2 linked regions of the Duganella dendranthematis genome follow. The protein of the gene in region 2 interacts with the protein of the main gene of each other region in a pairwise test. Links are inferred from orthologs where the notes say so. Each region holds a gene or a part of one and is shown on either strand. Other genes may lie near its edges.

The links.
Region 1: the proteins of HH213_RS04665 (region 2) and HH213_RS08700 interact in binary tests that used the Escherichia coli proteins (3 or more experiments, as listed by UniProt). The link is inferred for Duganella dendranthematis from one-to-one orthologs.

What each region holds. Positions count from the first base shown.
Region 1 is NZ_CP051684.1:1,865,234-1,880,502, forward strand. The notes cover bases 7,408-10,191. They hold HH213_RS08700 (glutamate-5-semialdehyde dehydrogenase), read right to left. Parts: upstream 9,541-10,191; coding sequence 8,275-9,540; downstream 7,408-8,274. Other genes in these bases: HH213_RS08690 (2-hydroxychromene-2-carboxylate isomerase), read right to left, coding at 7,408-7,832; HH213_RS08695 (CopD family protein), read right to left, coding at 7,843-8,265; holA (DNA polymerase III subunit delta), read right to left, coding at 9,557-10,191. Also shown: HH213_RS08670 (EAL domain-containing protein), read right to left, coding at 1-2,218; HH213_RS08675 (HDOD domain-containing protein), read right to left, coding at 2,226-4,376; HH213_RS08680 (multidrug effflux MFS transporter), read right to left, coding at 4,587-5,867; HH213_RS08685 (THUMP domain-containing class I SAM-dependent RNA methyltransferase), read right to left, coding at 5,970-7,139; more of HH213_RS08690, read right to left, coding at 7,230-7,407; more of holA, read right to left, coding at 10,192-10,573; HH213_RS08710 (LPS-assembly lipoprotein LptE), read right to left, coding at 10,583-11,212; leuS (leucine--tRNA ligase), read right to left, coding at 11,221-13,842; HH213_RS08720 (helix-turn-helix transcriptional regulator), read left to right, coding at 14,058-14,846; HH213_RS08725 (VOC family protein), read left to right, coding at 14,884-15,234. UniProt on the Escherichia coli protein: Catalyzes the NADPH-dependent reduction of L-glutamate 5-phosphate into L-glutamate 5-semialdehyde and phosphate. The product spontaneously undergoes cyclization to form 1-pyrroline-5-carboxylate.
Region 2 is NZ_CP051684.1:985,760-1,001,203, forward strand. Bases 6,072-9,030 are described here. They hold HH213_RS04665 (sulfate/molybdate ABC transporter ATP-binding protein), read right to left. Parts: upstream 8,107-9,030; coding sequence 7,036-8,106; downstream 6,072-7,035. Other genes in these bases: HH213_RS04660 (CysB family HTH-type transcriptional regulator), read right to left, coding at 6,107-7,039; cysW (sulfate ABC transporter permease subunit CysW), read right to left, coding at 8,111-9,001; cysT (sulfate ABC transporter permease subunit CysT), read right to left, coding at 9,004-9,030. Also shown: HH213_RS04640 (quinone-dependent dihydroorotate dehydrogenase), read left to right, coding at 1-731; HH213_RS04645 (aldo/keto reductase), read left to right, coding at 745-1,794; HH213_RS04650 (TonB-dependent receptor plug domain-containing protein), read left to right, coding at 1,989-4,313; HH213_RS04655 (methyl-accepting chemotaxis protein), read right to left, coding at 4,387-5,991; more of cysT, read right to left, coding at 9,031-9,879; HH213_RS04680 (sulfite exporter TauE/SafE family protein), read right to left, coding at 9,975-10,751; HH213_RS04685 (peroxiredoxin), read right to left, coding at 10,837-11,475; HH213_RS04690 (RBBP9/YdeN family alpha/beta hydrolase), read right to left, coding at 11,498-12,058; HH213_RS04695 (sulfate ABC transporter substrate-binding protein), read right to left, coding at 12,075-13,079; HH213_RS04700 (diacylglycerol kinase), read right to left, coding at 13,168-13,551; HH213_RS04705 (IclR family transcriptional regulator), read left to right, coding at 13,647-14,426; pbpG (D-alanyl-D-alanine endopeptidase), read right to left, coding at 14,408-15,444. UniProt on the Escherichia coli protein: Part of the ABC transporter complex CysAWTP involved in sulfate/thiosulfate import. Responsible for energy coupling to the transport system.

The sequences.
Region 1 (15,269 bases), 880 kb from region 2 along the record:
GTTCATATTCCGCCATCGTCACCGGCGATGCATAACGGCGATTCTGCTCATGCAGCACATCGATAAAGCTCTCCAGCGAAATCGGGCGGTGGTACAGATAGCCCTGCATCGTGGTGCAGCCGTTGGCTTCCAGGTAGCGCGATTGCACATCGGTCTCCACGCCTTCCGCCACCAGGTGCAGCCCGAGTCCGCGCGCGATCGAGATGATCGCCAGGATCACCGGATAGTGGCCGTTTTCGTCGTGGATCTCCTTGACGAAGGACTGGTCGATCTTGATGGTGTGGATCGGGAAGCGGTGCAGATACGCCAGCGATGAATAGCCGGTGCCGAAATCGTCGATCGCCACCGACACGCCCAGCTGGCACAATTTGTTCAGCTGCTCGATCGCATATTGCGGATTGCGGATGCAGATATTCTCGGTGATCTCGACCTCGATCTGCGCCGGCGAAATGCCGTAGCGCGTCAGCGCGCCGCGCATCTTCTCGAAGAAGTCGCCGCGATCCAGATACTGCGGCGACAAATTCAGCGACAGGCGAATCGACTCGCCGCCAGCCGCATTCCATTGCAGCAGGTCGCGGCACAAGGCGCCCAGCATCCAGTCGGAGATCGGCAGCATCAGGCCATTCTCTTCGGCAAACGGCAGGAACTCGCCGGCCGACAGCAAACCGCGCTGCGGGTGGTTCCAGCGCATCAGCCCTTCCGCGCCGATGATGCGGCCGGTGGCCACATCCAACTGCGGCTGATAATACATTTCCAGCTCGTTATGCTCCAGCGCCTTGCGCAACGCCTGTTCCAGCGCGATCTTCTGGTGCGACACATCCAGCATCGAGTTGTGATAGAAGCTGTGGCCATTCTTGCCCAGCGCTTTCACCTGATACATGGCGATGTCCGCATGGCGCAGCAGCTCGTCGATGGTCTCGCCGTCGGTCGGGTAAATCGCGATGCCAATCGAAGCCGAGATATGCACCTCATGCCCATCCAGGTCGAACGGCCGTTGCAGGCTTTCCAGGAACTTGTCGGCGATGGCCTTGGCGTCCTGGCGGTCGCGCAGTTCCGGCAGCACGATGGTGAATTCGTCGCCGCCCTGGCGCGCCAGCGTATCGCCGCGGCGCAGGCAGTCCTTGAGGCGCGTGGCTACCTGTTGCAGCAGCTCGTCGCCTTTGACGTGGCCCAGCGTATCGTTGACCAGCTTGAAGCGGTCCAGATCGACGAACATCACCGCCAGCTCGGTTAGTTTGCGCTTGGCCTGGATCACGGCCAGGCCAAGACGGTCCTTGAACAGCATGCGGTTCGGCAGGTCGGTCAGGATGTCGTGATAGGCCTGGTACGAAATCACTTCCTCGGCGCGCTTGCGGTCCGTGATGTCGCGCGCCACGCCGTAGGTGCCGAAGAACTCGCGCGTCTTCACTTCGTGGTCGGGAATGTGCATGCCGATCGCGTTCAGGGAAATCGTCATCAGCGTGTTGTTGAAGGTGCGCTCGACGCCACCGCCGGCGCCGGAGCCGGGATGGCACTTGAGGCGCAGCTCGACGTTGCGCGACGCCCGTTCATCAACGCGGCGTTCGTTGAACGCATAGCGCGCGCGCTCCTGGTCTTCATCGTGCACCAGCACCGAGTAGTGGCGGCCGATCAGCTCTTCGCGCGTAAAGCCCAGCAATTGCTGCACGCGGTCATTCACAAACGTGAACTTGCCTTCGTGGTTCAGCGTGTAGATGATGTCCGGCGACGAGTCCACCAGGTAGCGGTACATCTTCTCCGAGTTTTCCAGCTGGCCGGCGATGCGCTCGTTCTCGACCGCCAGTTGACGCTTCTGCAGCGCGTTCTTGACGGTCTTGAGCAACTCCTCGCGGCTGTACGGCTTGCGCAGGTAGTCGTAGGCGCCGCGCTTCAAAGCGCCGATGGCCGCTTCGATGCCGACATCACCGCTCATCATGATCACATCGCAATCGATGTCGCGGGCGTTGATGTAATCCATGATCTCATGCCCGCTCATATCGGGCAGACGCAGGTCGAGCAGGATCAGATCGAATTTCAGCTTGGTTAGCTGGGCCAGCGCCTCGCTGCCGCAGGTGGCGGTCACCAGGTGGTAATCGCGGTCACGCAGCAGCTCATACAACGATGACAGCAAACGCGGTTCATCATCGACAAGCAGGAGACGGGGACGGTTATCAGAAGTCAAAGCTTCGACGGGGGCTAGGTCGAAAGAGTTCAGGTTCATCATGGCCTTAAGCGGAATCCATCACCCGCGTTGTCACGTTGGTGAGTTGGCTGGTACTGCCTTTGGCTGGCAGCAGGATTTCAAAGGTGGTACCCGTTTTGCCGGAACGGCAGGTAATCAGGCCTTGCATTTTCTTGACCAGGCTATGGACGATGGACAGTCCAAGGCCATGGTGAGCGCCCTCCTTGCTACTTTGCACAGGAGAGAACAGGTTAGCCAGCACGTCTGCCGACAAACCTGGACCGGTGTCGCTCACCACCAGTTCCAGATACAGCTTGCGATCACGGTTGACGTGGCCGCGGTTCGAAATCTCGATCTTGCCGCCATCGGCCAGGGCTTCGATGGCGTTCTTGATCAGGTTCACCAGCACTTGCTTGAGCATGTCGGCGTCGCCGTCGATCTCCGCCGGCTCCTCCTGCATGCGCACCACGATCTGCACCGAGGCCGGCACGAAGTCGGTGGCGCGGAACAGGCGCAGCACGTCGTCCACCACCTTGGCGACATCGGTGACGCGCGAGGTTTCGGTCGGCTGCAAATCGGCCAGGCCGTTAATCAGCTGGCCGACGCGGTCGATCTCCTCGTTGAGGATCGACATCTCGCCAACCACCGGCTCGCGGCGCGCCAGCTTGCTGTCCAGGACCGACAGGTAGTTCTTGATGATCGACAGCGGGTTGTTCACCTCATGCACCACGCGGCGCGAGGCTTCGCGGTATTCTTCCGCCACGTGGGCGATCTGGCGCTTGGCATGACCGCGTTCGCTCATCGCCGTCTCCAGCGAGGCTGCGGCCTGGGTGCCGAACGATTGCAGGAAGCGCTCGCGTTTTTGCAGCGCTTGCAACTGCCACGCCGGCGCGCCGCCGATCAGCACACCGAGGCAGCGCTGGTTGGCCACCAGCGGCAAGCACACCATGCTGTCGCTGCCGAGAATGCGGAACAGCTGTTCTTCCGAGACATTGAGCGCCTGGCCTTCACGGCTGATGTAGGCCAGCTTGCGCTCCAGCGCCGCCTGCGCCACCACGCCGCCCTTGTTCAGCGGGATAACAAATTCGGCCAGCCGTTGCTGGCCCTCGCCGGTCGATACGCCGTGCAGCGCGTGGCCGGTCGGATTCTCCAGCAGCAGCACGGCGTTTTCCAGATCGAACAGGATGCGCGCCGAACGCGTGATGGCCTCCAGCAGACCCGCTTCGCCATGCTGGCGCGCGAAGGTCTGGCCCATCTCGGACACCAGCATGATGTTGCGGACTTCTTCCGACAGCCGCTGCTGCACCGGATCGACCATCGGCGGCGCATACGCGGCCGGGGCGACGATATCGTCGGCGCCGGCCAGGTCGATGCCGAGGTAATTGGCCGACTTCTCCACCTGGCGCGCGGCGTTGCTGACGATCTGCTCCAGCTTCTCGCCATCCAGGTTGCACAGGCGCGCCGCCTGTTCGATCGCCTCTTCCTGGTCCTCGTGGCAGCACAGCAGGTGCGCCAGGCGCACGATGCGGATCAAAGGATGGGCCGCTTCCAGACGGCTAATCGGTTCGTGGTGATACAGCACGCTGTCGGCCAGGAAGGAATCCAGGTTCCAGCGTTCGATCAGCCAGGCGCCGGCTTCCGAGTGGGTGATTTGCAGCGTGCGCTGTTCGACCGCGCATAGGTCTTCGTCATCGCGCGCGGTGAAGTTAAAAGCGTATTCTTTGGGCGCCGTGGCCAGCAAGGCGAGGCGGCCGACGTTGTGCAGCAGGCCGGCCAGGTAGGCCTCTTCCACGTGCGGATATTCCATCTGGCGGGCGACGTCGCGGGCGATGACGGCGGTGGTCAGCGAGCCTTTCCAGAAACCGCGCAAGTCGGTGCTGGCGGAATGCGGGAAGCTGTTAAAGGTCTGGAACACCGACTCGCTGATCACCAGCGTCTTGATCATGTCGGTGCCGAGCGAGACCAGCGACTGCTCCAGGCCCACCGTGCGCTGGTTGCGATGGTAGGCCGAGCTGTTGGCGACGGTGAGGATCTTGCTGGTCATCGCCGCATCCTTGGCGATGAGGGCGGCCAGCTCCGGCATGCCGGCGTCGTCGGCTTGCAAGTGTTCAATCAACTTAATGAGTATCTGCGGCATGGCCGGCAGACGGGCAATCAGCAGTCGATTGCGAATATCATGGTCAGATTGTTGATGCATCGTATCAAACATTGCCGCCAGTAGACATCGATCAAAGAGCGGAACTCAACGGCCAAATTCCACCAACGTTAGGTTTCATGCGGGTTCCAAGCGCGTTTCAGGCCTAAAATAATCGCGCTAAAAAATTATCTTAGCATAAAGTCTGATAATAACTTAACACGTGGAAAAATTTCTTTCTCAACTAAGTCACTTTCCTGCCGTTAATGTTTATCAGCCCGGATAGCGCGCTAGCATGCGCCGGTAATGACGCGACGTCAACCACAAAGCGAGAGCAGAGGCACTAAAGGCCATCTGTCCTGCCGCTAACCACAGCGCCGAGTGTGATAAGAAGGGTGCAATCACCCCTGCCACGATGGCGCCCAGCAGGGTCACCGCGAACGACTGCACCGAGGCTACCGTGCCACGGATGTGCGGGAACAGGTCCAGCGCCAGCAGCGTCGCCCCCGGCGCCACCATCGACATCCCAAAGGTATAAAACAACATCGGCAGCACGGTCCACGGCAGCGCCGGCGGCAGGAAGCTGTGATACAACAGATTGACGCTGGACGCCGACAGCAGGAAGCAGAAACCGATGCCGATCTGGCGCGCGAACGGCATGCGGCCGGCGATACGGTTGGCCGCCAGCGCGCCGAGGAAGATGCCGCTCACCGAAGGAATGAACAGCCAGGCGAATTGCGATGGGCCGAGGTGCAGTTCCTCGGGCAGGAACACCGGCGCGGCGGCGATGTAGATAAACAGCCCGGCGAAATTCAGCGCCACCACGCCGGTCTTCAGGTGGAACAGCGGCGAGCGCAGGATTTCGCTGTAATTGCGGACCAGGAAGCGCGGATTGAACGGATGGCGCTTTTCCGGCGGCAGCGTCTCCGGCAGGCGGCGATAGCAAAAGATAAACAGCAGCGTGCTGTAGGCCAGCAGCGACAGGAAGATGGCGCGCCAGTCGAACAGCGTAACGATCCAGCCGCCGAGGATAGGCGCGATGGCCGGGGCGATCGAGAAAATCATGGTCACCAACGACAGCAGGCGGGCGGCGGCGGCATCCGCATACAGGTCGCGGATGATGGCGCGGCCGACCACCACGCCGGCGCCGGCCGAGATGCCTTGCATGATGCGGAAAACCCACAGGTAGTGGACGGTATGGGCGGAAGCGCAGCCCAGCGTACCGATGGCGAACATGGCCAGCGACACCAGGATGACGTTGCGGCGGCCGAAAGCGTCCGACAATGCGCCGTGCCATAGCACCATGCCGGCGAAGGCCAGCATATAGAAGGTCAGGCTTTGCTGCACTTCCAGCGGCGTGGCGTGCAGCGTGGACTGGATGTTGGGGAAGGCCGGCAGGTAGGCGTCGATGGAGAACGGGCCGATCATCGACAGGCCGGCCAGCATCACGGCCAGCGCGGCGGCGGAGAGCGGTTTGCGGTGTGATGGTTCAGGGGGCGGGACCTCGTGGTCGAGGTCCTGGTCGGGCAGGTCGGCGGGAGGTGTTGGCAGCATAAATCGTTTTCCTTTGAGGGCGCTAGCGTGCACCCCAAAGCGGCCCGCCGCCGCCGGGGTCTGACCCCGCACGGGGTCAGACCCCTCTGTGGCCCTGCGGGGTTAGGCTTCTTTCGGCTTGGCGGCGTCGCGGCGGTTAAAGCCGGCCACCATATCGAAGCGGAACAAACGGCATTCCAGCGCGCCGTTGAAGAACGGCGTCTTGCGCGATTCCTTCAAGCGCAGCAGCTTCGGCACGCCCAGATCCGCCGTGAACAGATACACCGTCCAACCGGCAAAGCGCTGCTTCAGCGTGCTGCTGAAATCCGCATAGAAGCTGTTGGCCAGTTCATCCTGCGGCAAGGTGCTGTCACCGCGCACGCCGATACGCTCGCCGTACGGAGGGTTGGTCAGCAAAATGCCCGGTACCGAAGTCGGCGCCTGCACCTGCTGCGCCTCGATCTGCTTCATCGGCACATCAAACAGAATGCCGGCGCTGCGCAGATTGTGACGCGCCATCTCCACCATATCGCCGGAGATATCGGAACCGAAAATGGTCGGCTCGGACGGCAAAGGATTCGGCTTGATGGCGGCCTTCATGTCCTGCCACACCTTAGCGTCGAAATCATGGAACTTCTCGAACGCGAAACGGCGACGCGCGCCCGGCGGCACGCCCTGCACCATCTGCGCCGCTTCGCACAGGATGGTGCCGGAACCGCACATCGGGTCAAACAACGGCATGCCCGGCTTCCAGCCCGATACGCGCAGCAGGCCGGCGGCCAGGTTCTCGCGCAACGGCGCATCGCCGGTCTCGGTGCGCCAGCCGCGCTTGAACAGCGCTTCGCCCGAGGTATCCAGGTAGACGATGAACTGGTGCGCGTCGACGAAGCCGAAGACGCGCATGTCCGGTTCCTTGGTATCGACCGAAGGACGCTTCTTGTATTGATCGAGGAAGCGGTCGCAGATCGCGTCCTTGATCTTCAGCGTGGTGAATTCCAGGCTTTTCAGCGGCGACTTCACCGCCGTGAGATCCACGCGAATGGTGTGGTCGTAGCCGAACCACTCTTCCCACGGCTGCTCCAGCGTCAGGTCGTAGATGTCGTTTTCGTTCTTGTAGCCGCCGGCGGCCATGCGCATCAGCACGCGCGACGCAATGCGCGAGTGCAGATTCATGAGGTAAGCGTCGGTCAACTCGCCCGAGGCGTGCACGCCGCCGGGAACTTCGTTGTGCACCTTGAGGGTGGTGCTTTGTTGTGCGATTTCGCGCAGTTCTTCGGCTAACGCCGCTTCCATGCCGCGCGGGCATGGGCAAAAGAAGGATGCCATAGGTGTACCTTTTGTCCGTTAAAAAAATGCGCGCCGCCCACGCGGGCGCGGCGCCTGTTACTTCGTCATTGCGCGCTCCAGGAAGTCCAGACGATCCTGGCCCCAGAAGCTTTCGCCTTCCAACACATACCACGGCGATCCGAACACGCTGGCGGCGTTCGCATCGTCTGTATTGCGGTCATACTCGGCCTGCGCACTGGCCGTTTCCGCCGACTTGACCAGCGCCTTGCCATCCAGCTCGCAGCTGCCGGCGATCTGCACCAGCGTGGCCTCGTCGCCGATATTCCTGTCTTCCGCCCACAGCGCGCGCATGATGGCGCCGGCCAGCATCAACGCGACGTCGGTGCCGTGCGAAATGCGCGCGGCCACAATCATCTTGTTGGCCAGCTCCGGCGACACCGGGAAAAACTGAGGCTGCGTCTTGAGCGGAATGCCGAGATACGCCGACCAGCGCGCCAGTTCCAGCAGGCGGTAAGCCTGCCGCTGCGGCGCGCGCTTGGCCAGCGGCAGGCCGCCCGACACGCCAAACACCTTGCTCAAGTCGCAGGGTTTCAACTCAACCTGCACGCCATGTTTCTGCGCCAGCGCGACGAAGCGCTCGTGGCCCAGATACGCCCACGGCGAATGCGCTGCAAAGAAGTACTGACACACTTTGCTCATGATGCTTCCTTTAGAAAGGCTTGACCACCACCAGCAGCACGATGCCCAGCATCAGGAACACCGGCAGCTCATTAAACACCCGGAACCACTTGTGACTGCGTTTATTGTCGCCGCGCTCGAAGCGCTTCAGGATGCCGCCGCACATATGGTGATAGCCGATCAGCACCACCACCAGCGCCAGCTTGGCGTGCAGCCAGCCGGGCATGTGCGCGCCGTACGCCAGATAGATCAGGTACGCCCCGAACAGCACCGCAAACACCGACAGCCACAGCGAAAAACGATACAGCTTGCGCGCCATCAGCAGCAGGCGCTCGCTGGCGTTGCGGTCGGTCTCCATCGCCAGGTTGACAAAGATGCGCGGCAGGTAGAACACGCCGGCCATCCAGGCGATGACGAAGAAGATATGCAGTGCTTTGATCCAGAGGTACAGCATGAGCGATCCTTATTGTCTAACTTCTCCGTGGCCGAATACCACGTATTTCAGCGAGGTCAGACCTTCCAGGCCGACCGGGCCGCGTGCGTGCAGCTTGTCGTTGGAGATGCCGATCTCCGCCCCCAGGCCATACTCAAAACCGTCCGCAAAGCGGGTCGAGGCGTTGATCATCACCGACGCCGAATCGACTTCACGCAGGAAGCGCATCGCCGCCGAATGGTCTTCGGTGATGATCGCCTCCGTGTGCTTGGACGAGTAAGCGCTGATGTGATCCATCGCCTCGTCCATATCCTCTACCACTTTGACCGCCAGAACCGGCGCCAGGTATTCGGTCGACCAATCCTCTTCCGTCGCGTCCACCAGATGCGGGTAGCCGGCCAGGATGGCTTTCGCTTCCGGATCGGCGCGCAATTCGACTTCCTTGGTTGAGTACAGCGCGGCCAGTTGCGGCAGCACCGCCGGCGCGATCGAACGCGCCACCAGCAGCGTTTCCATCGTGTTGCAGGTGCCGTAGCGATGGCACTTGGCGTTGAAGCCGATGTCCACCGCTTTCTTCATATCGGCCTTGCCGTCGATGTAGACGTGGCAGATGCCATCGAGGTGCTTAATCATCGGCACCGTGGCCTCGGCCATCAGGCGCGCGATCAAGCTCTTGCCGCCACGCGGCACGATCACGTCCACATACTGCGGCATGGTGATCAAGGCGCCGACGGCGGCGCGGTCGGTGGTGTCCACCACTTGCACGCCATCGGCCGGCAGGCCAGCGCCTTCCAGGCCTTGCTTGACCAGCTTGGCCAGCGCGCGGTTGCAGTGAATCGCTTCCGAGCCGCCGCGCAGGATGGTGGCGTTGCCGCTCTTGATGCACAGCCCTGCTGCATCCACCGTCACGTTGGGGCGCGATTCGTAGATGATGCCGATCACGCCCAGCGGCACGCGCATCTGGCCGACCTGGATGCCGGTCGGCCGGAACTTCAGGCCGGAGATTTCACCGATCGGGTCCGGCAGCGCGACGATCTGGCGCAGGCCTTCGATCATCGTGGCGATGGCCTTGTCCGACAGCGCCAGGCGGTCCAGCATCGCCGGTTCCAGGCCGTTGGCGGCGGCGGCGTCCATATCCAGCTGATTGGCGGCGCGCAGCGCGTCGGCATCACGTTCAATTGCATCGGCGATCAACGTCAGCGCGCGGTTGCGCGCGGCGCTGTCGGCACGGGCCATGGCGCGCGACGCCTTGCGCGCCCGCTGGCCCAGTTGTTCCATGTACTGCTTGATGTCCATCGTCATCTCGTCGGTGTTAGCCGCGCGCGACCTTCAACGCCAGTTGCAGCATCGCGTCCCACGCGTCGCCGGCATACGCTTTCGCGCGCAGGCCCTTGATCATCTTGTCCACTTGCGCCGCATCCTTCATTGCCGCTTCCAGCGTCGGCAGCGACAGCCGGCGCAGCGCCGGGTCCATCATGCGTTCCTTCGGTCCCCAGATGCGATGCTCTTTCAGCAGCGCCCCCAAAGGCCGGCCTTGCGCCATGCCCGCCTTCAGCTTGAGCAGCGTGCGGATTTCCTCCGACACCGCCCACAGCACCAGCGGCAGCGCTTCGCCCTCACCTTTCAGGCCGTCCAGCATGCGGATCAACCGCGCCGGATCGCCCGCCAGCATCGCTTCACTGAGCTTGAACACATCGTAGCGCGCCACATTCAGCACCGCTTCATGCACCTGCTCGTAGGTCAGCTTGCCCGGCTCGTGCAGCAAGGCCAGTTTTTGAATCTCCTGATGGGCCGCAAGCAGATTGCCTTCCACGCGATCGGCGATGAAATCGATGCTCTGCCGGTCCGCGCTTTGCCCTTGTTGGGCAAGGCGCTGGCCTATCCAATTGGGCAACTGCGCCCGTTCCACCTGCGGGATGTCGATATACACCGCCGCCTGTTGCAGACTGGCGACCCAGGCCGCCTTCTGCGTCTGCCAGTCCAGCTTTGGCAGCGTGATCAAAGTCAGGTTGTCCGGACTCAGATCCTTGACATAATTTTGCAGCGCCGCGCCGCCATCCTTGCCCGGCTTGCCGGTCGGGATGCGCAGCTCGATCAGTTTCTTGTCACCGAACAGCGACAAGGCCTGATTGGCCGCCAGCAGCTCGCCCCACTTGAAGCTGCGCTCCACGGTCAGCACGTCGCGCTCGGAATAGCCCTGCGCGCGCGCGGTCTTGCGGATCTTGTCCGCAGCCTCCAGCGCCAGCAGATGCTCATCGCTGGTGATGACGTACAGCTGCGACAGCGATTTGCTCAAATGGCCGTCCAGCGCCTCCAACCGTAATTGCATGCGGCGCCTTTATTGAATCGGCACGGCCGGCGGCAACGTCGACGGCTGACCCGATGGCTGCACGCCACCCGGCAGCGGCGTCGGCGCCAGCGGCGGTAGCGACATGCCGGACGTCTTGACGGCGGCGATGCGGCGCATCATCTGCTGTACCAGATCGGTCTGCATGTCCTTGTACAGCAAGGCCTCTTCCTGCTCCTTGGCCAGCAGCTGGGTTTCGTTAAAGTCGATCGGCCGGGTCAGCGTGATGTTGGTTGGCCCCAGCAGCTCCTTGCCTTGCTTGTCGAGGACGCGGAACAGAATGCTGTAGGTCAGCAGGTACTGTCGCACGCGGCCATTGTTGTTCAGCGACAGAATGGTCTTGGTCTTGGTCTTTTCCGGATTGCTCAAGACATCGACCACACCATCGGCGTCCTTGGCGCTGGCGACCACCGTGGTGCCGCCGTTGGCGCGAATATTGCGCTTCAGATCAATCGCCAATGGCGACGTCTCTGGCAGCCCCACATAGATCGTCGGGAACGGCAGCGTGTAGTGGCCGCTGTCGCCGCGCAGGTGGAAACCGCAGGCCGTCACCGTCAACGACGCGGCCAGCACGGCGGCATACAGCGCGCCGCGGCGGAAAAACTTCAGAGTAGTCGCCATGGTTCTCTTTACACTACGATGTTAACCAGCTTGCCCGGCACCACGATGATCTTCTTCGGCGTGCCTTCGATGAACTTCTGTACCGCTTCGTTGGCCAGTGCGGCCGCTTCAATGGATGCCTTGTCGGCGCCCTTGGCCACCACCACGCTGCCACGCAGCTTGCCGTTCACCTGGATCATCATCTCGATTTCCGATTGTTCCAGCGCGGCTGGATCAACCTGCGGCCAGGCCGCGTCGAGGATATCACCAGCGTAGCCCAGCTCTTTCCACAGCACGTGGGTGATGTGCGGCGCCACTGGGTTCAGCAGGCGCAGGAAGATCGCGTAGCCTTCCGACAGCACGGCCGCTTCCACGTCCTTGGCCGATTCGAGCGTGTTCAGCATCTTCATGCAGGCCGAAACCACGGTGTTGTACTGGATGCGCTTGACGTCGTAGTCGGCCTGCTGCAGCACCTTGTGCACTTCGCGGCGCAGCGCTTTGCTGGCATCGGAAGTAGCGACAGCGGCCAGCGGCGCACCGGCGGCGGCGATGGCTTCACGCTGCGCGTAGCCGAAGGCCCACACGCGACGCAGGAAGCGGTTGGCGCCTTCCACGCCGCTGCCCGACCATTCCAGCGTTTGCTCTGGCGGCGAGGCGAACATGGTGAACAGGCGCGCGGTGTCGGCGCCGTATTGTTCGATCTGCGCTTGCGGATCAATGCCGTTGTTCTTCGACTTCGACATCTTCTCGGTGCCGCCGATCTGCACCGGTTGGCCGTCGTCCTTCAGGGTTGCGCCTTGCGGACGGCCCTTGTCGTCCAGCGTCAGGTCGACGTCGGCCGGGTTGAACCAGATCTTCTTGCCCGAATCTTCTTCGCGGTAGTAGGTCTCGTTCAGCACCATGCCCTGGGTCAGCAGGTTGGTGAACGGCTCGTCGAATTTCACCAGGCCGAAGTCGCGCATCACCTTGGTCCAGAAGCGCGCATACAGCAGGTGCAGCACCGCGTGCTCGATGCCGCCGATGTACTGGTCCATCGGCATCCAGTAATCGTTGCGGGCGTCGACCATGGCGTCGTTCGAGCCTGGCGAGGTATAGCGCATGTAGTACCACGACGAATCGACGAAGGTATCCATGGTGTCGGTTTCGCGGCGCGCAGGCTTGCCGCACTGCGGGCAGTCGCACTTGAGGAAGGCTTCGTACTTGTTCAGCGGGTTGCCGCTGCCATCTGGTACGCAGTCTTCCGGCAGCACCACCGGCAGGTCTTTTTCCGGCACCGGCACCGAGCCGCAATCGGCGCAGTTGATCATCGGGATCGGCGTGCCCCAGTAACGCTGGCGCGAGATGCCCCAGTCGCGCAGACGGAAGGTGATCTTCTTCTCGCCCAGGCCGAGGGCGGCCATGTCGGCGGCCACCGCATCGACGGCTTCCGGGTAGCGCAGGCCGTCGTACTTGCCGGAGTTGGTGACGATCGAAATCTCTTTGTCGCCGTACCATTCCTGCCAGGCTTCGGTGGAGAATTCCTGGCCTTCAGCCTTGATCACTTGCTTGATCGGCAGATTGTATTTTTTGGCGAAAGCGAAATCGCGCTCGTCGTGTGCCGGCACACCCATCACGGCGCCATCGCCGTAGGTCATCAGCACGTAGTTGCCGACCCAGACTTCGACTTTGTCGCCGGTGATCGGATGGGTGACGAACAGGCCGGTCGGCATGCCCTTCTTCTCCATCGTCGCCATGTCGGCTTCAATCACCGAGCCCAGTTTGCACTCGGCGTTGAAGGCGGCCAGTTCCGGATTGGTCTGCGCGGCCAGCACGGCCAGCGGATGCTCGGCAGCGACGGCGCAGAAGGTCACGCCCATCACCGTGTCCGGACGGGTGGTGAAGACGTACATCTTGCCGTCGCCGATCAGGGCGCCGTCGGCGTCCTTGATCTCGTGCGGGAAAGCGAAGCGCACGCCGGTCGATTTGCCGATCCAGTTCGATTGCATGATGCGCACGCGCTCAGGCCAGCCTGGCAGCTTGTCGTCGACATAGCCCAGCAGTTCATCGGCGTAATCGGTGATGCGCGCGTAGTACATCGGAATTTCGCGCTTCTCGATCACCGCGCCCGAGCGCCAGCCCTTGCCGTCGATAACCTGTTCGTTGGCCAGCACGGTCTGGTCGATCGGGTCCCAGTTCACAGTACCGGTCTTTTTGTAGATGATGCCTTTTTCCAGCATCTTCAGGAACATCCACTGGTTCCACTTGTAGTATTCCGGCTTGCACGCGGTCATTTCGCGCGACCAGTCGATAGCCAGACCCATCAGCTCCATCTGCGAGCGCATGTGGGCGATGTTGGAGTAGGTCCATTGCGCCGGCGGCACGTTGTTGGCCATCGCCGCGTTCTCGGCCGGCATGCCGAAGGCGTCCCAGCCCATCGGCATCAGCACGTTGTAGCCGTTCATGCGCAGATAGCGGTACATCACGTCATTGATCGTATAGTTGCGCACGTGGCCCATGTGCAGCTTGCCCGATGGGTAAGGCAGCATCGAGCAGGCGTAGTATTTACCTTTCGGGAAGCGCGGGTCGTGTTCGACGGCCTTGTAGGCATCGATCGCCTTCCAGTGGGATTGGGCGGCTTTTTCTACGTCAGCGGGACTATATTTATCTTGCATGATGGTGTACGGCCAATTAGTGAATATGAACCGGACATTATACCTTGAGGCCGAGTGTTTCACGCACCGGCGGAGGGTGAAGGCCGGCTGATTCGATAAAATATGCCCGCGCGTGCTTTACCCCTCAAGCGGCGAGCCGCCGTCGGGGTCCGACCCCGTACGGGGTCGGACCCCTTTGTGGCCCTGCGGGGTTGAAAAAAGGATACTGATCTACCATGTTTTATCGCGAATATCCGCCTCATCCGCTGCTGGCGGCACATGTGGCATGCGTGTGGGCGGCGCGGGCGCCGGCTGCAGCGCATACGCACCGGGTGTTGCCGGACAATTGTGTCGATATTCTCTGGCAGGACGGCGGCCAGCAGGGATTTGCGGTGGGGATGATGTCGTCGTCCATCCTCGTCGCCAGCGCGCGGCCGGTGTTGACGTTGGCGGTGCGTTTCAAGCCGGGCATGGCGGGGGTGTTCCTGGCCGCGCCGCTGCAGGCGCTGACCGATCAGCGCGCCGATATCGATTTGCTGTGGGGTCGCAGCGATGCCGATCGGCTGGCCGATGCGCTGTGGACCGACGCGGCGCCGGAGCGCGCGCGGCTGGCCCTGATCGAGCAGGAATTGTTACAGCGCTTGCGGACGGCCAACGGAGATTCAGCGGATGCGATGCGGCCGGCCGGCGCGCTGGCGCTGGTGCAGCGGGCGGTAGCGGCGCTCGATGGTAGCGGCGGCGCCTTGCGCGTCGAACAGCTGGCGGCCGAGCTGGGCGTGTCGCGCCAGCATCTGGCGGTGCAGTTTCGCCAGCATGTCGGCCTGTCGCCCAAGCTGTTTGCGCGGATCTGCCGCTTCCGCCTGGCCACCGCCGCCCTCAAGACCGCGCCGGCCGGCTCGCCCGACTGGGCGCAACTGGCGCTGGAGTGCGGCTACTTCGACCAGTCCCACCTGATCCACGATTTCCAGGCGCTGGCCGCCACCACGCCCGAACGATTCCATTTTTCCAATCGCCCCGCCGCCTGATGTGCCAAGATGATGTTTTTATCAACCGGAGACACTCATGATCAACGGATTACGCACCGTCGCTTACCCGGTGGCGGACCTGACCGCCGCCAAGGACTGGTACACCAAAGTGTTCGGCGCCGCGCCCTATTTCGACCAGCCGTTCTACGTCGGCTTCAACATCGGCGGTTTTGAGCTGGGCCTGATCCCGGACGGCACGCCCGGCACCGCCGGCAGCACCGTCTATTGGGGCGTGGATGATATCGAAGCGGAAGTCAGCCGCATCACCGCGCTCGGCGCCACCATCCATGGCGCCATCCAGGACGTCGGCGAGAGCATCAGGACGGTGGAATTGGCCGACCCGTTCGGCAACATCCTGGGGCTGATCTACAACCCCACTTCGATTTGAAAGCGGTGCGCTAGCGATTGTGGGAAAATACTGCC
Region 2 (15,444 bases):
TCCGCCTGCCGGAAGCGCACGCCATCATCAACCGCATGGGCTTCAACAACGGCGGCGTCGACGCCTTTGTCGCCAATGTGCAGGCTTCGCGCTTCTACCAGAACAAGGAAGGCGTGCTGGGCCTGAACATCGGCAAGAACGCCGATACGCCGATCGAGCGCGCCACCGAGGACTACCTGCACTGCCTGGAAAAAGTCTATCCATACGCCAGCTACGTCACCGTCAACATCTCGTCGCCGAACACCAAAAACCTGCGCCAGCTGCAAGGCGGCTCGGAACTGGACGGCTTGCTCAGCACGCTGAAGCAAGCCCAGCTGCGCCTGGCCGACCAGCATAAACGCTACGTGCCGCTGGCGCTGAAGATTGCGCCGGACATGGACGGCGACCAGGTCAAGAACATCGCCGACGCGCTGATCCGCCACAAGATCGATGGCGTCATCGCCACCAATACCACACTGAACCGCGACGCTGTCACCGGCATGCTGCATGGCGCCGAAGCGGGCGGGCTGTCGGGCGCGCCGGTGTTCCAGTTCTCCAATACCGTGATCCGCTTGCTGAAGGCCGAGCTGGGCGATGCGCTGCCGATCATCGGCGTCGGCGGCATCATGCAGGGGCTGGATGCGCGCATGAAGATGGAGTGCGGCGCCCAGCTGGTGCAGCTGTACAGCGGACTGATTTACGCCGGCCCGGCACTGATCAAGGATTGCGCCGACGCCCTGCGCGGCCACTAACACGGAGTTCTGCATGGACAAGGTACAACTGGGTAGCAGCCACCTCAACGTCAGCAAAATCTGCCTCGGCACGATGACCTGGGGCGAGCAGAACACCGAAGCGGAAGCGCACAGCCAGCTCGATTACGCCATCGAGCGCGGCATCAACTTCATCGATACGGCGGAAATGTACCCGGTGATGACGCGCGCTGAAACCCAGGGCGCGACCGAGCGCTACATCGGCAGCTGGCTGAAGAAAAGCGGCCGGCGCGACCAGCTGGTGATCGCCACCAAGGCGGCCGGACCGAACGCCAGCATCAGCTGGCTGCGTGGCGGCCGTGCCCGCAACTTCGACGCCGCCAACCTGAAGGCCGCGGTAGAGACCAGCCTGAAGCGGCTGCAAATCGAGCATATCGATTTATACCAATTGCACTGGCCGAGCCGCAACGTGCCTATCTTCGGCAACAACGTCTTCAATCCCAAGCAGGAACGCGCCGGCGTGGCGATTGAAGAAACGCTGGCCGCGCTGGGCGAGCTGGTCAAGGAAGGCAAGATCGGCGCGATCGGCGTTTCCAACGAATCGTGCTGGGGCGTGAGCGAATTCATCAAGCAGTCCGAGATCAACGGTCTGCCGCGCATCGCCACCATCCAGAACCTGTACAACCTGACCGCGCGCCACTACGAAACCAGCCTGCTGGACGAGACCTGCTATCGCGAGAACGTCAGCCTGCTGGCCTACAGTCCGCTGGCGTTCGGTCAACTGACCGGCAAATACATCGACGATCCGGCGGCGCACGGCCGCCTGACCATCTTCCCGGCCAACTGGAGCCCGCGCTACGTGCGGCCGGCTACGGTGGAAGCGGCCCGCCGCTACGTCCAGCTGGCGCGCGAGCATGGCCTGACGCCGGCGCAACTGGCGCTGGCCTGGTGCTACTCGCGCTGGTTCGTGGCCTCGACCATTATCGGCGCCACCAGCCTGGAACAATTGCAAGCCAATATCGACGCCTACAGCATTGTGTTGTCGCTGGACGTCATCAAGCAAATCGACCAGATCCACGCCGAAATCACCAATCCAGGCCAGTAAATCCGGGCGCTGTAACAACAATATTCAAAATTCACATATGTTAATTGCTAACGAGTAGTGTGCTTTGGGGGGCGCGGCATATAAGATTTACGTATTAATGCCACTTGAGAAAGAAAGTCACCATGCAGAACCGCCGCACCGCTCCCCGCTTCGCTCTCGCCCCACTGCCTCGTGCCCTGCTGTTGGGCGGGCTGATGGTGACTACTTTTGCCGCGGAGGCGCAGGAAAGCAGCGTTACGGACGGCGAATTGCAGTCCGTCGTCGTCACCGGCACCTACGCCAAGAACCGCCGCACCGTCGACTCGGAATCGCCGATCGACATCATCGGCGCGAAGGAGCTGCAAGCCAGCGGTTCGACCGAGCTGGCCACCGTGCTGGGCCGTGTGCTGCCGTCGCTGAACTTCCCGCGCCCATCCGGCGCCGACGCCTCCGACGCGGTGCGCCCGGCCCAGCTGCGCGGCCTGTCCCCGGACCAGGTGCTGGTGCTGGTCAACGGCAAGCGCCGCCACACGTCGGCGGTAGTCAACGTCAACGGCACCCAGGGCCGCGGCTCGGCGCCGGTCGACCTGAATGCGATTCCGCTGTCGGCCATCGACCACATCGAAGTGCTGCGTGACGGCGCCGCCGCCCAGTACGGTTCCGATGCGATTGCCGGCGTGATCAACATCATCCTGAAAAAAGGCGCCAGCGGCGGCGAAGCGGAAATCGGCTTTGGCGAGTACCAGAAACGCGACGGCCGCCAACGCTCGGTGCGCGCTTCCGGCGGCCTGGCGCTTGGCGAAAGCGGCTGGGTACGTCTGGCAGTCGATGCCGCCGACCGCGATCCGACCAACCGCGCCGGCGCCGACTTCCGCAATCCGGCCGAGCCGCTGTACGGCAAGGTCACGCAGCGCTTCGGCGATCCGGACACCAAGCCGGCCTCGCTGTTCCTCAACAGCGAATACCGCGTTACCGACGACATCGACTGGTACGCCTTCGCCAATTACGGCCAGCGCGACACTTCGGCGGCGGCCACCTGGCGCACCGCCTTCAACGGCACCGCGCTGCGTTCGCCGCTGTTCCCGCAAGGCTTCCTGCCGCTGGAAAACAGCCGCTCGACCGACACTTCGCTGGTAACCGGCGTGCGCGGCGAAAACACCGGCTGGCGCTGGGACCTGAGCGTGAACTACGGCGAGAACGAGTTCAAACTGAACCTGGACAACACCGTCAACCAGGACCTGGGCGCCAACAGCCCGACGCACTTCTACGCCGGCCGCCTGAAGAACTCGGAAACCGTGCTCAACTTCGACGTCGCCAAGGACTTCCCGGTCGAGGCCTTCAGCGGCCCGGTCACCGTGGCGCTGGGCACCGAGTACCGCAAGGAGACCTATGAAATCGGCGCCGGCGACGTGGCCTCGTACAGCGGCACTGGCGCGCAAGGCTTCTCGGGCTTCCGTCCGGTCAACGCCGGCAGCAACAGCCGCAACAACAAATCCATTTACGCCAACGTGGAAGCGGAGATCACCAAGCAGTTCTCGGCCTCCGCCGCGCTGCGTCACGAGCGCTACAGCGATTTCGGCAACACCACCTCGGCCAAGGGCTCGGCCCGCTATGCGTTCAACGACATCGTGTCGCTGCGCGCTACCGCCTCGTCGGGCTTCCGCGCACCGTCGCTGGCGCAGCAGTTCTACACGATCACCACCACCAACTTCTCCGTGGTCAATGGCGTCAACACGCCGATTGAAACCGGCACCTTTGCGGTCGGCAGCGCCGCCGCCACCGCGCTCGGCGCAACCCCGCTGAAGGCCGAGAAAGCCCGCAACTACAGCCTCGGCCTGGTGGTGCAGCCAAGCCGCAACTGGACCACCACGGTGGACGCCTACCGCATCAATATCGACGACCGCGTGGCGCTGTCGGCCAATATGACGCTGAACCAGACGCTCAAAAATGCGCTGGCCACGCAAGGCATTCTGGTCGGCGCGGGCCGCTACTTCACCAACGCCATCGACACCCGCACCACCGGCGTCGATGTGCTGAGCACCTACCGTTGGGACACGCGCGATTACGGCCGTTTCGACTTCACCGGCGCGTATAACCATAACAAGACGGATGTGGAAGGCATCAAAGCCAACCCGGCGATCCTGACCGCCAACGGCCTGACGCTGATCGACCGCCAGACCGTCAACCGCCTGACCGTCGGTTCGCCGAAAGACAAGCTGAGCCTGACGACCGACTGGGCCATCAGCAATTGGGGCCTGCGCGCCGTGGTCAACCGCTACGGCAGCTTCACGGTACCGCAGAACAACGCGACGCTGGATCAGACCTACGATCCGCAATGGACGCTGGACTTGTCGGGCAACGTCAAGTTGGGCAAGAACTGGCGCCTGACGGCGGGCGTGGATAACGCCACCAACCGCTACCCGGACCAGGTAACGTCGGCGGGCAACCTCAACACCAACGGCATCTACCCGTACAGCGGCTGGGCGCCGAACGGTTTCAATGGCCGCTACTACTACGCCAAGGCCAGCTACACCTGGTAACCCGCACGGCGGCGCGCTGGGGTCGGACCCGTGCCGGGTCAGACCCCGGTGTGCCCGGGTTTAGCGTTACGGCTCACGCCACCGCCAGCCGGGTCACGCGCGGTGTTGCTGGCAACGGACTCCCCGCCAGCTTGAACACGCTCACCGCCTGCGCCAGCAAGTCCGCCTGGTCGCGCATGCTTTGCGCGGCGGCGGCGGCCTGTTCCACCAGCGCGGCGTTCTGCTGCGTTACATCGTCTATCGACACGATGGCCTGATTGACCTGTTCGATGCCCGTGCTCTGCTCGCTGCTGGCGGCGCTGATCTGGTGCATGATTTCCGCCACTTGCTGCACCGACTGCACAATGCCCTCCATCGTCGCGCCAGCCTGACTGACCAGCGCCGCGCCGGCATCGACGGTCTCCACCGAACGTCCGATCAGCTCCTTGATTTCTCTGGCCGCCGAGGCCGACCGCTGCGCCAGGTTGCGCACTTCCGACGCCACCACCGCAAAGCCCCGCCCCTGCTCGCCGGCACGCGCCGCTTCCACCGCCGCATTCAAGGCCAGAATATTGGTCTGAAACGCAATGCCATCAATCACGCTGATGATATCGACGATCTTGCTGGAGCTTTCCTTGATCGCGCCCATCGTGGTCACCACCTGGCCGACCACCTGGCCGCCTTTGGTGGCATAGTCGCTGGCAGTCACCACCAGCTTGGTTGCCTGCCGCGCATTCTCGGCATTCTGCGACACGGTCGAGGTCAGCTCTTCCATGGAGGACGCCGTCTCTTCCAAACTGGATGCCTGCTGCTCGGTGCGCGACGACAGGTCCAGGTTGCCACTGGCGATTTCGTTCGACGCCGTGGCGATGGTATCCGTGCCCGAACGTACCTGGCCGACGGTGCGCGCCAGCGCATCGTTCATGTCGATCAGCGCGCGCAGCAGCTGGCCGGTCTCATCGGTGGTGTGGCACTCCATGCGCATGGTCAGGTCGCCGCCGGCCACCGCCTGCGCCATACCGACCGCGCGGTTCAGCGGCAGCGTGATGCTGCGCGTGATCACGTACAGTACCCACGCCGCCAGCGCGGCCGCCACCACGGTCAGTACAATCATCGTGGTGCGCGAGCTGGCATAGGCGCGCTCGGCCACCGCGCTGGTCTCCTCGACAGCGGCGATCTGGAACTTGACCATGTCGTTCAAGGCATTCAGGTAAGCGGTCTGCTCCTTGCGCACCGTGGTCAGCAGATACTTGACCGACTCGTCGCGCTGGCTCTGGTCAGTGGACATTTTCAGGAACGCGCTCTGCACCACCACATATTTTTCGCGCGCCTCCAGCACCGCCTGCAGCTTGAGCTTGCTTTGCGGGTCGCCGTCATCGGCGATCAGCTTGCCCAGCTTGTCAAGCCGTTCGACGTTTTCCACGCGGCGTTTTTCCACCCGCTCCAGCTCGGCCTTGACCACCGCCGGATCGGTCGACAGCATGGCGTTGCGCATGGCGCGGGCGATGTCGTTCAGACCGCCTATCGTTTCGTAAGCCAGGATGACCTTGGGGACTTTATCAACCGCGAGATCCTTGGTGTTGCTGTTGAGCTTACCAAGATTGCTGATGCCTTCGACGGCGATGCCGATCATGAAAATGATGGCCATGCCCAGACCGGCCGCCAGGCGGTAGCCGATTTTCCAATTACCGATACCCATGTGCGCTCCCAAAGTTGGTTGCAGGGATTCAGTATATGGTCATTTCGATATGGCAAATGAAAAAATTGAACGACTGTTTTGCTGCCGCCACAACTGATGCGGCGGCAGCAACAGATCAGGACAGATCCCCGCCGTTGAGGGCGGCGTCGATGTCGGCGCGGGTCAGATCCGGCGCGAATTCCTGGATGAAGTGGTAGGCGTATGAGCGCAGGTAGGCGCCCTTGCGCACCGCCAGCCGGGTGGTGTTCTGCGCAAACAGGTGCGACGCTTCCACCGCGCGCATGCCCTTGTCGCGGCCGTGGTCGAAGGCCATCGAGGCGACGATGCCGACGCCCAGGCCCAGCGACACGTACTGCTTGATCACGTCCGAATCCATGGCGGTCAGCACGATGTCCGGCTTGACGCCGGCCTGCGCGAACGCCGCATCAATATGGCCACGGCCGGTAAAACCGACGTCATAGGTAATCAGCGGGAACTCGGCCAGGTCTTCCAGCCTGATCGGCGAACGCGACAGCAGCGGATGGCCATCCGGCACCACGATCAAATGGCTCCAGCGGTAGCACGGGAACGACACCAGGTCCGGGAACTGCGACAGTCCTTCGGTGGCGATGCCGATGTCGGTCTTGCCGGACAAGATCCATTCGGCAATGTGCTCAGGCGCACTCTGCTGCAAGGCGATGCGCACGTCCGGATAGGCGGTGCGGAAGCTCTGCACCACTTTCGGCAGCGCGTAGCGCGCCTGCGTGTGGGTAGCCGCCACGCTCAAGGTGCCGCTCTGCTGGCCGGTATATTCCAGGCTGGCCTGTTGCAGGTTCTCGGCCTCGATCAGCAGGCGGTCGATGATCTTCAAGATCCCTTTGCCCGGCTCGGTCATGCCGGTCAGGCGCTTGCCGTTGCGTTCGAAAATCACGACGCCCAGTTCGTCTTCTAGCTCACGGATCTGGCGCGACACGCCAGGCTGCGAGGTGAACAGGGCATTCGCCACTTCGGTCAGGTTGTAGCCACGACGGGCTGCTTCGCGGATGGACCGCAGCTGTTGAAAATTCATATGGAGGCTCCTTCGTCCACGAACACCCGCAGGCGCTTTGGACGTACAACTAAAGTTTCGCCTTCTTTCAGGCCCAGGGAGCTGAAGCGCTCATTCGGAATCACTGCTTCAATCAATTCGTTGGTATCGTCGCGTTCCAGGTCCAGCTGGGCCAGCGGGCCGATCGCATGCGCGCGGCGCAGCTTGACCACAATGCCTTCGGCGCCCGGCGTGTAGCGGTCCACTTCCAGCTCGTGCGGACGGACATAAGCCGTGCCTTTGCCGGCCGCGCCGCCTTCGCCCGGCACGGTAAAGCTGGCGTCGCCGCTGGCCAGGATGCCGTCCTGCACGCGGCCGTGGAACACGTTCACATTGCCGAGGAAGCCGTAGACGAATGGCGAGGCCGGATGGTTGTAGACCTCGTCCGGCGCACCGATCTGTTCGACGTTACCCTTGTTCATCAGCACCACCTGGTCGGCTACTTCCAGCGCTTCTTCCTGGTCGTGGGTGACGAAGATGGAAGTGACGTGCAGCTCGTCATGCAGGCGACGCAGCCAGCGGCGCAGTTCCTTGCGCACCTTGGCGTCCAGCGCACCGAACGGTTCGTCCAGCAGCAATACACGAGGTTCAACTGCCAAAGCCCGCGCGAGCGCAATGCGCTGACGCTGGCCACCCGACAGTTGCGGCGGATAGCGGTCGGCCAGCCAGTCCAGCTGCACCAGTTCCAGCAGGTCTTTCACCTTGCGGCGGATCTGGTCTTCCGACGGACGTTCGCTGCGCGGTTTGACGCGCAGGCCGAAGGCGACGTTTTCAAACACGGTCATGTGCTTGAACAGCGCGTAGTGCTGGAACACGAAGCCGACCTGGCGCTCGCGCACATGGCTGCGCGACGCATCCTGCCCTTCCAGCAGCACCTGGCCCGAGTCCGGATGTTCGAGGCCGGCGATGCAACGCAGCAGCGTGGTCTTGCCGCAGCCGGACGGGCCCAGCAGCGCAGTCAGCTCGCCTTGCGGGAAATCCAGCGACACGTTGTTGAGGGCGACGAAATCGCCGAAACGCTTGTTGATGTTTTTAACTTGGATCGTCATGGTATTACTCCGAAATGCGGGCGTCGTCAGCGACGGATTCGTTCAGGCGCCAGGCGATAAAGGTTTTCACCACCAGCGTCACCAGCGCCAGCAGCGCCAGCAGCGACGCCACGGCAAAGGCGGCGGCAAAGTTGTATTCGTTGTAGAGAATTTCCACTTGCAGCGGCATGGTGTTGGTCTCGCCACGGATGTGGCCGGACACCACCGACACCGCGCCGAATTCGCCCATGGCGCGGGCGTTACACAGGATCACACCGTACAGCAGGCCCCACTTGATATTCGGCAGCGTCACGCGGCGGAAGGTGTCCCAGCCCGACGCGCCCAGCACGATGGCGGCCTCTTCTTCTTCGCTGCCCTGCGCCTGCATCAGCGGGATCAGCTCGCGCGCCACGAACGGGAAAGTGACAAAGATGGTGGCCAGCACAATGCCCGGCACCGCGAACAGGATCTTGATGTCGTGGTCCATCAGCCAGGGGCCGAAGTAGCCTTGCGCGCCGAACAGCAGCACGTAAATCAGACCGGAGATCACCGGCGACACCGAGAACGGCAGGTCGATCAAGGTCAGCAGGATGCTCTTGCCACGGAATTCAAACTTGGCGATGCACCACGAGGCCGCCACGCCAAACACCAGGTTCAGCGGCACGGCGATGGCGGCGGTAATCAGCGTCAGCTTGATGGCCGAGATGGCGTCTTCGTCGATGATCGCGGCGACGTAGGCGTCCCAGCCTTTTTTCAGGCCTTCGTAGAATACCGACACCAGCGGCACGAACAGGAACAAAGTCAGGAAGATCAGCGCGATGGCAATCAGCACGATGCGGACCCAGCCTGGTTCCAGGCTCCTCGGCGCCGACGGCAATTCGCCGCGACGGGCGACAGTAACAGGCGTAGCACTCATGATTATTTCCCCGACTTTCCGCGCGCCCAGGCTTGCAGCAGATTAATCCCCAACAGCAGCAGGAAGGACACCACCAGCATCACGGTTGCAATCGCGGTGGCGCCGGCGTAGTCGTACTGCTCCAGCTTGGTGATGATGAACAACGGCGTGATTTCCGACACCATCGGCATATTGCCGGCGATGAAAATTACCGAGCCGTATTCACCGGTAGCGCGGGCGAAGGCCAGCGCGAAGCCAGTCATCAGCGACGGCATGATGGTCGGGAACACCACGCGCGAAAATGTCTGCCAGGCGTTGGCGCCGAGACTGGCGGCGGCTTCTTCCAGTTCACGTTCCGCGTCTTCCAGCACTGGCTGCACCGTGCGCACCACGAACGGCAGGCCGATGAAGGTCAGCGCGATCACCACGCCGACCGGCGTGAACGCCACCTTGATGCCCCACATGCCTTCAATCACCTGGCCGAGCCAGCCATTGGCCGAATACAGCGCGGTCAGCGTGATGCCTGCCACCGCGGTCGGCAGCGCGAATGGCAGGTCGACCAGCGCGTCGATGATGCGTTTGCCGGGGAATTCATAGCGCACCAGCACCCACGCCACGATGCCGCCGAAGATGACGTTGATGAACGCGCCGAGCAGCGAGGCGCCAAACGTCAATCGGTAAGAAGCCATCACGCGCGCCGACGTCACCGTGGTCCAGAACGAATCCCAGGTCAGCGTGAACGTTTTGAGGAACACCGCAGACAGCGGGATCAGGACGATCAGCGTCAGGTAGAAAATGGTGAAACCCAGCGAGAGCCGGAATCCCGGCATCACGCGGAATGGTGCGCCCCGCTTGGCCACCGGCGGGGTGACCTCGGATGCTGCAAGAACAGCTGACATGAATGCTCCCTTATTACAAAACCTTCTATAAGGGCTGCATGTTCTCACCTCTGCTTCATAATACAAACGAAGCAATAGTCATTTGATTAGATGATTCAGCTATATACGAGCTTTGCCGCAACGGCAACAAGTGTTACCGCCAGCAAGCCCCGCAACAGGCGCTCGGGCACCGCGCGCGCGGCATAGGCGCCGATGGTGATGCCGGGCAGCGAACCGACCAGCAAGGTCAGCAGCAAGCTCCAGTTGATCGAGCCCAGCCACCAGTGGCCGACGGCCGCGATGGCGGTCAGCGGCACGGCGTAGGCGATGTCGGTGCCGGCCACTTCGGCGGCGGTCAGGCGCGGATACAGCATCACCAGCAGCGTGGCGCCAATCGCGCCGGCGCCGATAGACGAGATCGTCACCAGCGTGCCCAGCACGGCGCCGGAGACGATGGTGGCGCTGCTCAGCGCACGGCCTTGCAGCTGGCGTTCCGGATGGGCGGTGATCCAGGCCAGCATCTTGCGCTTGAACAGTAGCGCGATCACGGTCAGCAGCACCGAGCTGGCGATCATGTAGCGGATGATCTGACCCATTTCTTTGTTGAGTGTGCCGAAGTGCTTGAGCGCCAGGCTGGCGAAGAAGGCGGCCGGCAGCGCGCCGATGCACAGGCGGCGCACGATGTCCCAGTGGACGGTGCCGCGCATTTTATGGGTGAAGGTGCCGACGCCCTTGGTCAGCGAGGCAAACGCCAGATCGGTGCCGACCGCCACGGCGGGCGTGACGCCGAACAGCAAGGTCAACAGCGGCGTCATCAGTGAGCCGCCACCGACGCCGGTCATGCCGACCAGTAAGCCGACTGCGAATCCTGAAACGACAAACTGCACATCCATGCGATTTCCCCAAAGTAGGCCCGAAGGTTAACCTACTCTGGGGAAAGATCCAAACAACGGAAAACTAATAAGCTTATTTGCTCGCTTATTTGTTTGGCTGTGGGGTCACGCGCAGATATGGGCGCTCGGCGGTAAAGCCTTTTGGATATTTCTGCTTCAGCACTTCCGGATCCTGCACGGTCAGCGGAATGATGACGTCGTCGCCATCTTTCCAATTGCCGGGCGTGGCCACCGTGTAGCCATCAGTCAGTTGCAGCGCATCGATCACGCGCAGCACTTCGTCGAAGTTACGGCCGGTGCTCATCGGATAGGTAATGGTCAGGCGCACTTTCTTGTTCGGATCGATCACGAACAGCGAGCGCACGGTGGCCGTGGCCGATGCTTCCGGGTGAATCATGTCATACAGGCCCGAGACCTTGCGGTCCGCGTCGGCGATGATCGGGAAACCGACCACGGTCTTCTGGGTTTCTTCGATGTCCTTGATCCAGGCTTTGTGCGACTCGGCCGGGTCGACCGACAACGCGATGGCTTTCACATTGCGCTTGTCAAATTCAGGCTTCAGCTTGGCGGTCAGGCCCAGCTCGGTGGTGCAGACCGGCGTGAAGTCGGCCGGGTGCGAAAACAGCACCACCCACGAATCGCCAGCCCATTCATGGAACTTCAGTGGGCCGATGGAAGAATCTTGTTCGAAATCAGGGGCGGTATCGCCCAGGCGGATAGTCATGTTGGTCTCCAGAATAAAAAGGTCACGCGGACAACGCACCATTGTGCGCTTGTTCTGACAGAAAATACAAGGTTTCCAGTCCTTCCGGCCAGTCGCCCAGGCCGGACTCCGCATTGATGTGGCCGAGCGGTCCACCGTTGATGAAGCGGCTGCCCCAGCGCTGTGCCCACAAGGCGGCGCGCGGCGCGGCCATCCACGGATCGTTGGTGCTGCCGACCATGATGGACGGCACGGCCAGCGCCTGCTGCGGCAGCAAGGACGCCACATTGAACTTGTCGGGATCGGCCGGCGCCACCAGCAGCAAGCCAGCCACGCCGCCGGCATTGCGCGCCACGCTGTGCACCGTGGCCAGCGCGCCGAAGCTGTGGGCAACGATCAGCATCGGCCGTGGATCGTTGCCGCGTTGGCGCAGCTGGTCTACGCGCGCCGACCAGCGCGGCAGGTCGGGTACTTCCCAGTCATCCTGCTGCACCCGCTCGAAAGCGGGGAACAGCCGTTGCCAGCGACTTTGCCAGTGATCCGGTCCGCTGTTATGCAGGCCGGGCGCGATCAGCACGCGAAACTGTTCAAAGACGCTGGTCATTAGCTTACCTCGCAGATTACTTGTTAGGCTGGTAAATCTGGTCGAACAGGCCGCCGTCGGCGAAGTGGGTCTTCTGCGCCTTGGTCCAGTCGCCGGCTACGTCAGCCAGAGTGAACAGCTTCACTTTCGGGAATTGGCCGGCGTATTTCTTGGCGGCTTTCTCGGTGGCTGGACGGTAGTAGTTTTTGGCGATGATGTCCTGCGCTTCGTCGGTGTACAGGAAGTTCAGGTAAGCCTCCGCCACCTTGCGGGTGCCGCGCTTGTCGACCACTTTATCGACCACGGCCACCGGCGGTTCCGCCAGGATCGAGACCGACGGCGCGATGATGTCGAACTTGGTCGGGCCCAGTTCCTTCACGGCCAGCAGCGCTTCGTTTTCCCAGGCGATCAGCACGTCGCCGATGCCGCGCTCGACGAAGGTAGTGGTGGCGCCGCGCGCGCCGGAATCCAGCACCGGCACGTTTTTATACAGCTTGGTCAGGTAGTCCTTGGCGCTGGCTTCGCTACCGCCCGGCTGGCGCAGCGCGTAGCCGTAAGCGGCCAGGTGATTCCAGCGGGCGCCGCCAGAGGTTTTTGGATTCGGGGTGATGACCGATACGCCTGGCTTGACCAGGTCGGCCCAGTCCTTGATGCCCTTAGGATTGCCCTTGCGGACGAGGAACACGATGGTTGAGGTGTACGGGGTGCTGTTGTGCGGCAGCTTTTTCTGCCAGTCCGGCGACAGCAACTTGTGTTCGGCGATGGCGTCGATGTCGTAGGCCAGTGCCAGCGAGACCACGTCGGCCTCCAGACCGTCGATCACCGCGCGGCCCTGTTTGCCGGAACCGCCGTGCGACTGCTTGATCTTGACCGTGTCGCCGGTCTTGGTTTTCCACTCTTTGGCAAATGCTGTGTTGACGTCCTGGTACAACTCGCGGGTTGGATCATACGACACGTTCAACAGCGAGATGTCCGCTGCCATTGCTGGGGCGACGGCGGAAATGGCGAGAACAGCAGCGGCAATAATTTTTTTGGACAGCATTTGATTCCCCTAGTAGTGAAGGTCTCCAGATTACTGCTGCCCCTTATAAATGAGAACTAAGCTTTTATCAGTTCTATATACCGAAAAATCATATGAATCGGTTATACAGCACCACCGCCCAGGTGGCGATCGCCAGCAAACAGGTTAGCAATACTGCCGCGCTGCCGAAATCCTTGGCGTTCTTGGACAGAGGATGGCGCTCCAACGAGACCCGGTCCACCACCGCTTCGATCGACGAATTGATCAGCTCGACAATCAAGATCAGCATCAGCACGCCGATCAGCACCAGCTTTTCAAACGCCGACACGCGCAACAGCAGCGCAATGATGGTGCCGACGACAAACACGCTGACCTCCTGGCGGAAAGCGTGTTCATTCCGCCACGCCGAGCGGAAGCCATCGAGCGAGTAGAAGAACGCCTGGTGGATACGTTTGAGGCCGCTTTTACTCTTGAATTCGCTGATCGGTTGCATGGGAATAGTTGTGCGTTGTGAATAGCATATTATGCACCTTTTACCACATTATGGTATAAATCAGGTATCCCTTACCGCATTGCACCAACCACATCATGAAAATCGAATCCGTTCCCGAGCAGAAGACCACCATCCAGGTGATCGAACGCATGGTAGCGCTGCTCGATGCGCTGGCCAAGTATCCCGACCCCGTCAGCCTCAAGGAATTGTCCAAGGTCTCGGGGCTACACCCGTCCACCGCCCATCGCATCCTGAACGACATGGTGGTCACCCGCTTTGTCGACCGGGTCGAACCGGGCACTTACCGGCTCGGCATGCGGCTGCTGGAACTCGGCAATGTGGTCAAGAGCCGGCTGTCGGTGCGCGAAGCTGCGCTGGATTTCATGCGTGCACTGCACAAAAAAACCCAGCAGACCATCAATCTGTCGGTGCGCCAGGGCGACGAGATCGTCTACATCGACCGCGCCTTCTCGGAACGCTCGGGCATGCAGGTGGTGCGCGCCATTGGCGGCCGCGGCCCGCTGCACCTGACCTCGACCGGCAAGTTGTTCCTGTCGGTGGATGAGCCGAAAGCCATCCGCGCCTATGCCACGCGCACCGGGCTGGCCGGACACAACAAAAATTCGATTACCGATCTGGGCAAGCTGGAGCGCGAACTGGGGCTGGTGAAGTCACGCGGCTACTCGCGCGACAATGAAGAGCTGGAGCTTGGGGTGCGTTGCATGGCCGCCGGCATCTACGACGACAGCGGCAAGCTGATTGCCGGACTGTCGATCTCGGCGCCGGCCGACCGCTTGCAGGAAGATTGGCTGGAAGATCTGGTGCTGACTGCGCGCCAGATCTCCGTCACGCTGGGTTACATGCCGGTCGAATAAGCACCGGTGCTGCTGCCGCCGCCGACCAGGTTGGCCGGACGCAGCGCTTCCAGCCATTTGCGCATGCGGCCGGCGTCTGCCGTCCGCGATTGCTTGCCCTTGGAATCCAGGAACACCATGATCACCGAGCGGCCTTCAATGACCGCCTGCATCATCAGGCAACGCCCTGCTTCATTGATGAAACCGGTTTTCTGCAAACCGATCGCCCAGTCCGGGCTGGCCACCAGATGGTTGGTGGTGCCGAACTGCATCGGCCGGCCGTTGCTCAGTTCCACCGTGGCTTTCGGATCGGTGGAGAACTGGCGCAGCATCGGCTGCTGATACGCCGCCATCGCCAGCTTGGCCAGATCGCGCGCGCTGGCCACATTCATTTTCGACAAGCCGTTGGAATCGACGTAGTGGGTGTCGCTCATGCCCAGTTCACGCGCCTTGGCATTCATCGCTTCCACAAACGCCGGACGGCCGCCCGGATAGTTGCGGCCCAGTGCCGAGGCGGCGCGGTTTTCCGAACTCATCAACGCGATGTGCAGCATATTGGCGCGCGTCATCTGCGTGCCGACTTTCAGGCGCGAGCTGCTGAATTTTTCGCGGTCCACATCCTCGTCGGTCACGGTGAGGATTTCGTCCATGTCCTGCTTGGCTTCCACCACGATCAGGCCAGTCATCATTTTGGTGATGGAGGCGATCGGCAAGGCAACGTTGGAATTCTTTTCAAACAGCACTTCCGAGTTGGCCTGATCCAGCACCAGCGCCACGTTGGATTTCAGGTCCAGCGGATCGTGCGTGCTGTTCAGGCCGGCGAGGTCACCCATGGTCGGCACGGCAGGTGCCGCTGCCAGCACGCGCTGGTAGACCACCTTACGCTTGCCCTTGACCTTGATCACGCGCTTGACCATGCGGTCGCTTGCATCGGCGGCGGCCACGCGCACCGGTTGGCGCTTTTTCAGCACCAGCTTTTTATTGGGCGCGCTGCCGGCGTCGGCTGCCTGCACGGTAATGGCTGCGGAAGCAAACATCA